Linked DNA regions of Candidatus Kuenenia stuttgartiensis. The main gene of each other region encodes a partner of the protein of the gene in region 2 in a complex. Links are inferred from orthologs where the notes say so. Each region holds a gene or a part of one and is shown on either strand. Other genes may lie near its edges.

What was found. The genes of interacting proteins can lie anywhere in the genome.
Region 1: the proteins of KSMBR1_RS18475 (region 2) and KSMBR1_RS02000 are in contact, whole or in part, in a crystal structure (PDB 5UE9), measured with the Lactococcus lactis proteins. The link is inferred for Candidatus Kuenenia stuttgartiensis from one-to-one orthologs. Residues at the interface, in WP_023189152.1 of Lactococcus lactis: Leu4, Gln5, Ala47, Ser48, Met49, Leu50, Leu51, Arg52, Arg53, Met95, Leu98, Arg223, Met224, Ala225, Cys226, Ile228, Gly229, Ala230, Cys231, Tyr232, Ala233, Val235, Glu236, His237, Asn243, His244, Ala245, Lys247, Glu250; in WP_025017116.1 of Lactococcus lactis: Gly25, Phe27, Phe29, Glu32, Tyr33, Lys35, Tyr36, Lys48, Phe56, Thr60, Pro61, Arg62, Val63, Ala64, Glu65, Thr66, Ala67, Ser68, Gly69, Met70, Ile74, Gln77, Pro223, Glu251, Phe274, Ala275, Pro277, Phe278.

The regions. Positions count from the first base shown.
Region 1 is NZ_LT934425.1:407,884-412,235, reverse strand. The notes cover bases 1-2,810. They hold KSMBR1_RS02000 (dihydroorotate dehydrogenase), read left to right. Parts: upstream 1-850; coding sequence 851-1,771; downstream 1,772-2,810. Other genes in these bases: KSMBR1_RS01995 (dihydroorotate dehydrogenase electron transfer subunit), read left to right, coding at 1,764-2,531; KSMBR1_RS02005 (M48 family metalloprotease), read left to right, coding at 109-849. In the rest of the region: KSMBR1_RS01985 (tetratricopeptide repeat protein), read left to right, coding at 2,899-4,352.
Region 2 is NZ_LT934425.1:3,966,735-3,972,809, reverse strand. What follows is about bases 1,602-4,592. They hold KSMBR1_RS18475 (FAD/NAD(P)-binding protein), read right to left. Parts: upstream 3,516-4,592; coding sequence 2,688-3,515; downstream 1,602-2,687. Other genes in these bases: KSMBR1_RS18470 (4Fe-4S dicluster domain-containing protein), read right to left, coding at 3,512-4,549; KSMBR1_RS18480 (NADH-quinone oxidoreductase subunit B family protein), read right to left, coding at 1,951-2,691; KSMBR1_RS18485 (Ni/Fe hydrogenase subunit alpha), read right to left, coding at 1,602-1,931. In the rest of the region: KSMBR1_RS18495 (IS1634 family transposase), read right to left, coding at 1-242; more of KSMBR1_RS18485, read right to left, coding at 642-1,601; cobJ (precorrin-3B C(17)-methyltransferase), read right to left, coding at 4,691-5,449; KSMBR1_RS18460 (cobalt-precorrin 5A hydrolase), read right to left, coding at 5,443-6,075.

The sequences.
Region 1 (4,352 bases), 3.6 Mb from region 2 along the record:
GCCGGAATACAATCATTTGGGCGAGGTAAACAGCATAAAATATGAGGTTTAAGTTTCAAGCCCGCACCCGCAGATAATCTCATACAATAGTTACGGTAAGATGATACGATGGAATGGAAAAGAATCTTTTTTGCCATTTTTATTCTTTTGGTAGCAGATGCTATTTTCTTCTCCGGTGTATGCTGTTTTGCGAATGACGAATGGCAACTGAACGGTGATAATACTGGATTGAGCGAAGAAGAAGAGATAGAGCTTGGCAGGAAAGTTGATGAATATTTAAGCCGTGGATGTCATTTTGATACAGATGCAGAACTGAATAAAAAAATAAATGATATTACACAATCAATCGTTGCAGTTTCAGAGAGAAAAACCCTTCCGTACATTTGCAGTATAATTCAATCCTATTCTATCAATGCTTTCTCTTCTTCCTGCGGGCATATCTATATTACAAAAGGCTTGTTACAATTAACGAAAAATGAAAATGAGTTGGCTTGTATTATAGGTCATGAAATTGCACATTTATCACTGAGGCATGCATCAAAATTTTACCGGGAACTTAAGAATGTTTTCTCACAGCAAAATAATGCTAATTGGGATGAGGTTGCAGCGTTATCGTTGGAAAACCATCTCAGGGAGTTTGAGGCAGAGGCGGATACAAAAGGGGTGTTCTATGCCTGTAATGCAGGGTATGACCCTAATGGTCTGCCTGATTTTCTGGAAAGAAACCTTGATATTATTGTTGCTCATAATGGTTTGTCAGGCATTTTTGGCATGGGGTATTATGCAGAAGTTGAGATGCGGGTATGCAAGTTAAGAGAATTCATCGCAACCTTAAAAGGCGACTGGTAAAATGACAGAGGTAACATTATCAATAAATTTGTGTAGTATGCGATTGTCGAATCCAACGGTGCTGGCTTCGGGAATACTGGGAACCACAAAGACATTATTAAAACGAGTGGCAGAAAGTGGAGCCGGTGCGGTAACGATTAAATCCGTAAGTAAGGATTCAAGGGAAGGCCATCATAATCCGACGGTTATTACCTACGAGGCGGGAATGTTAAATGCCGTAGGATATTCGAACCCTGGTGTTGAGGCCGCACGTATCGAATATTCGAACCTTAATGAAATAGGCGTTCCTGTAATTGCCAGTATTATTGGAACCTGTACGGATGATTTCATTGAGGTTGCAGAGGGGCTGTCAGCATCCGGGTTTTCCGCTATCGAAATACCGCTTTCTTGTCCTCATACTCCTGGTTTTGGCCTTCTGTCCGGACAGGGAACTCCAAAGGCTACCTACGAAATAACCTATGCGGTGAGACGAAAAACAAATGTGCCTATATTTGTGAAAATATCACCAAACGTGCCTGAAATCACCTCAATTGCAAAAGCAGCAGAGGATGCAGGGGCAAACGGCATTACCGCCGTGAATTCAATGGGTCCTGGAATGGTAATTAATATTGAATCAAAGAAACCTGTGTTAGGGTTTAAGGTCGGGGGCGTCACCGGGGACGCCTTGCGGCCGATTGCCGTACGTTGTGTGTATGACGTTTACCAGGCGGTGAAAATTCCAATTATCGGAGTAGGGGGCATATCCACAGGAAGGCACGCGATAGAGATGATGATGGCAGGGGCTTCGGCTGTTGGCATTGGAACCGGCGTTTACACAAGAGGAATTAATGTTTTCAGCAAGGTGTGCGCTGAAATGAAGCAGTGGATGATTGAAAACGGGTATAACACTATTAATGAGCTTGTAGGTGTTGCCCATGATTGAACAGCCAAAAATGGTAAAAATATACGATATCATAGATGAGACTCCAAACGTAAAAACGTTTTTCTTTGAGTATGCCGGACAGTATGAGCCGGGGCAGTTTATTATGGTTTGGGTTCCGCTAAATGACGAGAAACCATTTACTATTTCCTATATTGATGGAAATGTTGCCGGGATAACTGTATTAAAAAGAGGTGAATTTACAAAAACCTTGCATACAAAGAAAAAGGGAGATCAAATAGGTATCAGGGGGCCGTATGGCATGGGATATGGCTTGCCTGAAAACAATGCGGCTACGTGTATTGTAGGCGGTGGTATTGGAATGGCTTCTATTGCGTGTTTAGCGGATATGCAGAAAAATACGACAATCATTCAGGGGGCAAGGACTATGCCGGAATTGCTTTTTCAACATCGCTTCAGAGAGATGAAATTATGTACAGATGATGGTTCTTTTGGTTACAGAGGAACAACGGTTGATTTGTTGAGAGAATTAACAGGGCAACATAATTATAAAAAGATATATGCATGCGGTCCTGAAAAAATGTTGTACAAAATATTCGAATTATGCAATGAACGCCATATTGATTGTGAAGTATCAATTGAAAGATATATTAAATGTGGGTTTGGCATTTGCGGCCAATGCGACTGTAGTGGGCAGCGAATATGTATTGACGGACCGGTTTTTAACGCAGAGGCATTAGGAAAGATGCCCGATTTTGGAAAAACTGCAATCACAAAATCGGGGAGAAGGGTTTCTTTTTGAATCAGAGAAAGGAATTTCAGGCAACAGGATGAATTTTGTTGACATAAGAAAATAAATGTTGTAAGTTTGTAAGCTATTCGTTTTCCGACATATTATTTTGACAATGATATTTTGACCTGAAGCGCCCCCATCGTCTAGAGGCCCAGGATGCCAGGTTCTCAGCCTGGAGACAGGGGTTCAAATCCCCTTGGGGGTATATTATGAAGTTAACCAATAAAGAGGTCTTTGATGATAAAGTTCAAAAGGCCTCTTTACAGTTGCCTCCCCCGAATGTTTCAAATCTTCGTCATACGGCAAGCCTCTACCCTCACGCCTAAAAATAGTAATCTTCAAAAGATATTATTCGTTTGGTTGATTTTATCATGTTATGAATATCAATAAAAAAAGGTTAATTGTACTATTTTCAATAAATGTATTCATAATAGTCCATATTCTGCTGTGGTATAAATATGGATTTCAGAAGGTAGGAACCTTTAGCATGAATGGTATTGTCACCCTTTTAGGTTTTGGCCTGCTGAATTCCGCCGCCGCTTTTTTTATTATTATTGTATTAATAACAGTGTTTTTTGGAAGGGTATTCTGTGGATGGGGATGCCACTTTGCTTTTTTCCAGGAATTTGCTTTACGGGTGCTTAATAAGTGTGGAATAAATCCCTCAATTATTCATTCCAGAGCAAATATCATACAGTATGTATTTCTCCTGAAAACGATAACTGCCATTTTTGAATTCTGGTATATTTATGGCATTCCTCAGTTTCATATTAATATCAGTGATACGCAGGTTATGACGTCAGACCTCCCCCGAAGCCCTGCTATTATTGCATCCTTTCTCTTATTTGACGCCTTTCTCTTCATTTATCTTATGGGATCAAGGGCATTCTGCAGATACGTGTGCCCATGGGCTCCTCTGCTTGCACTATTTGAGAATATTAGTTTTTGGCGGATAAGGAAAATCAGGGAATGTACCGGATGTATGAATTGCACGAGAAATTGTATTATGGGAATAACGGTACACGAAGAGATTGCCAAGCATAGCGCGGTTGTCAATGCAAATTGTATACGCTGCCTTTCGTGTAAGGATGCATGTAAAAACGGGACATTAGGTTACAAATCCGGCATGAGCGCCTTGTCTTTGACCCGTAAGTTCAGATGGTTGATTCCTGAATCGGGCAATTATAGTATATACGTTGAGTTGTTTCTTGTCTTTTGCGGAATAATCACGGCATTTTATACACAAAAGTATCTTGGTAGTTTCCAAACGTTGCTTGGCGCTGTATGGGGATTATGTTTTGCCGTGATGATAGTAAAAATAGTTGAGAAGAAGCGTATAACAATAACAGAATTTACTCCGCAAAATAGAAGTTTTCTGGTATTGAGTTTGATGCTATTGTTAACGTTTGTATGGTGTTGGGGGACGATAACACCGCATGAAACACGCCTGTTAATGCGGGGCAATAGGTTTATGGGTGTAACGGAATATGACAAGGCAATTTTGACATATAGAGATGCAATGAATGAATATCCATCAAATAAACAAATACATACTGCGCTTGCTTTGGCATATAAAAACAACGGCAACTACAAAGAAGCAATAAATGAGTATAAGGCGTTGATTGCGGAAGACCTTGAAAATGCCGTTTTGCGAAATAATATAGGGACTGTTTACTACCGGAAAGGAGAGTATGATGAAGCGATAAAAGAATATAAAAAAGCTATTCTGTTTGATGAGAATCTCACTGCTGCTTATGGAAATATTGGTTTAATATTTTTAGAGAAGGGAAATATTGAAGAGGCTGTTTCTTATTTGAAAAAAGTATTTGC
Region 2 (6,075 bases):
TGGAGTTTCACCGATTCTGACAATGCGCCCAATGCACAGAGATCGTCTTTATGTGCGAGTGCAAGTCTTATCGCTTCAATCTCCAGGGGAGTGCAATTCGACAGATTCGCAATGGTGCGTTTCTTGACCTTCCCATCCTCACGGTACGATTCCCGCAGAAGGGTAGATCGATAGATTTTTTTACCGGATTTTGACTTGTTCTCTACAATATGCATGTCCACCATTGTACAGATAACAACCATTATCCGTCAAGTATATTGTCGTATAATAACAATATATTAGTGACTACATATTTATTAAAAATACAGCCTTAACAAACTATGTATTAAGCACTTATGCGTTTTGGCAGGGGTGAACATCCGCTATAAGGCTGCAGGATGGATTTTTTTAGGACATTCAACCGGGTTCTGTACGCGCAACTCAAGGCACTCCATCAAACGTAACCCCGAACCATACATAAGCAAGGCCATGAGCCACTTATCGCCCGTCAAGTTTGCAAGAACGGCTTTCACTTCATCGCAAGTCATAACCACTGGCAGGCGTGTTGGTTTGAGGGTACGTATGACCTTAATACCCATGCTGGCAAATACTTCGCCCTCTTTTTTTTCAAAAAACTAAATTGTTACTTTTATTGTATTTCCTCATTTTACAAATTCAACTTTCATCAGATGTGTCGCACACGATATACACGGGTCATATGCACGCACAAGCATTTCTACATCAAGGATTATCTCATCCCTCGGTTTATTTACTATTTTAGGAATCAATAACTTTAAATCATTTTCTATATTTGCAAGGTTTTGTGCCGTTGGAATTATGAAATTTCCATAGGTAATCCTGCCATTATCGTCTAATGTATGTTCATGGTACAATGTCCCACGGGGAGCCTCGGTAGCGCCAACACCGCTCGCTGCTTTGGGGAGTAATGCCACGGTTTCTTCCTTCAAATTGTCCGAAAGCAATTCATCTATCAATCCAATACTATCCTCAAAACAATGAACTGTTTCAACAACCTGAGCAACATTATTCATATATGGATTGTAACAGGGGTGTTTTAAGCCCATTTCTTCCGCCGCCTCTTTTGCTTTTGGATGGAGACGTTCATAGTTGTTATTGAATCTTGCCAAAGCTCCCACCATATATGAATCCCGGAATGATTTTGCATGTTTTGCGGTGGAGTGTTTTACAATAAATTCCTTTACTCTTTTGAGATATTCCGAAGGTTTCACTTCTCCATTATAGCTCGATTTGATATTGCCATCATACAAAGCGTATTCATCCGGATGGGTAAGCGAGATATATTCTGTTTCTCTTTCAAATTCCGGGGTTCTCAGATGCTTAAAGAATTTTACCGTTTCATCAATATCTCCCCTCGAATCCTCTATCCTTTTTTTAAACTGCTCAAAATCCCTTTTCTCAGGAATTTTTGAGAAACAGCCTACATTCAATGTAATAGGATGTACATGCCTACCACCGACCATGGCACACAAATCATTCGCAAGGGCCTTAAGCCGCATTCCCCTTACGATGCTTTCCTTGTTATCTTTTATCATGCCAAATATACTCTTCACACCAAAAAAATCAGGTACAGTCAGAAAATAGGTATGAAGAATATGGCTTTGAATAAATTCCGCGTTAAGGAGTAGTTTTCGCAATTTTATTGTTTGTTGCGATGGTGTAAAGCCGAGTGCTGACTCTATAGCCTTTATTGACGTTGTTGTATGGGTAACGGCACAAATTCCGCATATTCGCGATGTAATATGAGCGGCCTCTTTATACGTCCTGCCTCTCACCATCGCTTCGAAGAACCTTGGAGACTCAACTATATCAAGCCTCAATTCTTTCACCTGCCCGTTCTTAACGTCTATCACAATATTTCCATGTCCTTCGACACGGGTTATATGTTCAATATTTACATGTAAATCATGCATTCAACGTTCCCTTTGAATATTATTGCTTATCCTGATTGTAACTACCAAATAATCGATATTCTGCAACAGCCTCATCGATGGTTAATCCATGTTCCGTTAATAAATTCTTATGTGAAGACATATTGGGATCATCTATCAGCCCACGGCATCCCACACATCCATCATTGTATGTAGGACATATTGCCTTGCAACCGGCTCTTGTTACAGGGCCCAAACAAATCATACCTTTTTCAAAGAGACACACGTTTTCCTTCATCTGGCATTCCACACATACCGGATAGCCTGGTATACGGGGTTTTCTTTTCTGAAGAATCGCCTTTACCACTTCAACAAATTCATCTTTATCTATGGGACATCCATGTATGGTATAATCAATTTTTATGACTGCTGCAATTGGGCGTGCCGGTATGGTATCGAAATTATTTGCCATATTCCCGTAAACGATTTTTTTCACGTCATCCATTTCATAATGGTTTTTTAGACAATTAATGCCGCCGATCGTTGCACAAGCCCCTAAAGCAACAACAATCTTCGCCGTATCACGTATCTTTTTAACCTGCTCAATCTCTGAATTTCTGGTTATACTGCCTTCAACAAATGCTAAATCATATTCATCAGATTTTTCACTCATGGCCTCTCTGAACGTTACAATATCGACCAACTTAACAAGATCGAAGAGCTGTTCTTCTAATGCCAAAACAGTTAACTGACACCCCTCACAACAGGTAAATGAAAAAAAGGCAACTCTTGTTTTGTTCATAGCGCTTCCGGAAGAAATTTTAACATCTGATAGCTAAATTTAGGACCATCGAGACATACATATACACCGTTGACCTGACAATGGCCACACTTTCCAACGCCGCATTTCATACGCCTCTCCAGTGACAGTATTATATTTGTTGCCGGAATCCGTTTTTCCTGAAGTTCGAGTAAAGCATATTTGTACATTACGGGTGGCCCCACCACTAATGCATATGTATCCTGAGGATCCAGTTTGAGAAACGGAATAAGTCTGGTAACGACGCCCGTTTTTCCTAACCAGTTTTTATCAGGCCGATTTATCGTAACGGTCAATTCTATATCTTCTCTTTTATTCCATGTTTCCATCTCGTCCCTGAACAGTATTTCTTCAGGGGTTTTTGTTCCATAGAGAATAATTACTCTCCCGAAATCATGCCTTTTTTCAAGCACATAATAAATCATCGACCGCAAGGGTGCTAACCCGAGCCCTCCCGCAATAAATAAAATGTCTTTCCTCTTTAATTCTTCTATTGGAAAACCATTGCCTAACGGACCACGTATCCCCAGGTATGAACCAATTTCAAGCCTGTGAATTGCTGAGGTAACGTCCCCCACTCTTCTGATGCATACGCCAATACTGTCTTTGTCAAATGGAGATGACGATATTGAAATAGGCGCCTCGCCCACTCCAAAAACCGACAGTTGAACAAATTGCCCCGGGATAAAAGAAAATTCTCTTTGATTTTCCAAACGTATTTCAAAATATTTTTCCAGCTCTGTGAGACGTCTAATACTCACAATCTTTGCTATTTCCGGGAGATAGATTGAATTATTGCTTATCATTTTTGCTTATTATTGTTTATAACTGCATTTACGGTTTCTGCAACATCTATATGTACGGGACATGACCTGGAACATCTTCCACAACCAACGCAAAATGATGTGCTGTGTTTTGTCATTAAGTAATTAAACTTTCGGTTAAACCTGTGCCGTAATCTCTGACCTCTCGTTGGTCTGAAATTTTCGCCTGTTGCAACTACAGAAAAATCTTTTAATGTACAAGCATCCCACTGGCGGCGTCTCTCTCCTGATGTCATAGTTAAATCCACACAATCAAAAACATCAAAACAATAACAGGTTGGGCAAACAATATTACATCTTCCGCATCCTAAACACCTGTCATTTAGTTCATCCCAGACAGGATCGTTATCTGCATTTTTAAATAATGAAGGAAGATTTGATACCTCTGTCAAAAATTTTTTCTCAAATCGTCCCTTGCGTTCTTCTTTCATACGGCAAATCTTTTCATCTTCATGTTTTCCCGCATGTATAAAACAAGCATTTTCTTTGATAATAACTTCCCCGCGTGCAGTTCCAATGGAGGCATAAAAACAATCACCTATGTCGGTTAATAAAATATCAAATCCTTCTTCTACGTCCAAACATCCGACACTTTCACAATAAGCATACTTATAGCAGGGCTTCATGCAATCAATTCCAATGATGATGGTATTTGCACGTTTTTGAGTATAATTTTTGTCTTCACGATCGGCAGTAAACACCTTATCGAGCAATTTAATCCCATGGATATCACAGGGACGGACGCCAAAGATTACCTGTTTTTTTGATTCAATCACGGATTTTACATCAGGATAAGGGGCGGTAGAAAAGCTTAAGAGCGTTTCTCGTTGGGGAAAAAGGTATTTTTTGGGAGGAAGCAATGTAGGTATATAATTATCAAGTGGGTCGGAAAATGTCTCTATTTCATCAAAAATATAAAACCCTGTTTCTTTTTGCTTAACACCGTAAACCGTATATTCTTCTTTTAGTTTCTTTAAAAAAATATCTATGTCTTCTTTTTTAATCAATATAGGCATATTTATCCAAAGTATTCCTGGTGCGGAGTAGCCGCAATCGAATTCGAATATCTAATATCAAAACTCGAAACAAATCCTAAATTCAAATATTTGAATGCCCAAAACATTTTGAATTTTGTTCATTTAAATTTGATTCGGATTTCACGCTTCGGATTTTGGCTTTTCAGATTTATTCGTGCTTGAGTATAAATTATACCCTCTTTTAGTAACCATGTAATTCTGAAATGTGAACGAAGAGGCATTTCCAATGATCACGATTGTCATCATATCAATTGAATTTTGGTCCATTTTGCCTAAAGTAGTAATGGCTATAGACTCCCCTTCTCTTTTCGCATTTTTCACTACTCCTACCGGTGTCGCAGCGTTTTTGTATTTCAAAATAATTTCGACCGTCTTTTTAAGCTGCCAATTCCTTTGAGAACTTTTAGGATTATAAATAACCATTACAAAATCAGCCTCTGCAGCGTTTTTCACACGTTTTTCAATTGTTTCCCATGGAGTTAATAAATCACTGAGACTTATTACAGCATAATCATGCATCAGTGGTGCGCCAAGAAGGGCCGCGGCAGCATTGGCAGCGGGAATGCCAGGAATAATTTCCAGCGGCAAGCAAATATTTTCTTTGTGCAACATTTCCATAACAAGGCCAGCCATACCATAAACACCAGAATCTCCGCTACTAATGAGCGATACTATTTTCCCTTTCAGCGCTTCCCGAATAGCCAATTCTACACGTTCAACTTCCTTGCGCATCGCCGAGGAGATAATTTCTTTCCCGCTGGTAATATCACGTAACAAATCAACATAAAGGCGGTAACCTATAATAGTATCAGATTTTTTTACCGCCTCCAATGCCCTCACACTCATGTCTTCTTTAGAGCCTGGGCCTATACCTACCACATAAAGTTTTCCCTGGCAATGGCTATTGTTATTCCCGGATATTTCTGTTTCTTTAAAATTAATTGTGTTTTCCTCCCTGCTAAAAGTGCAGATGGTTCACAGACACCCCAGACGCCTATCTTTTCTTTTACAAAAGCTGACTTACTGTATTCCTTTATACAAGTGCCAATTTCAGGTAAAGACACAACGTTCAGCGGTATCCTAAGTTCATCAGAAGCTTGCAATAATCCCGGTTCTTTTGCTTTAATTTCAACCGTAGAAATTAACCTAACGTTTTCTATTCTCAGGGAAATCTTATTAAGAGCGTCTTCAATTGCCTTTTTTACTTCATGCGAAGTAATCCCTTTTTTACATCCAATTCCAACAATAATATCTTTGTGCGCTTCAGTCCCGGTAGTAATAACAGCACTCGAATGTAATATACAGGCAACTTTATACGCCAGCATATTTGCGCCACCTTCATGCCCTGAAAGCAAACTGATTATATAACGCCCCACATCATCCACTACCACTATCGCAGGATCTATATATTTGTTTTTAATACAGGGAGCAATCACCCGAACCACTATCCCCGTAGCCATTACAAATATTATCCCGTCATAATCATTGAATAATTTCCCGACTAA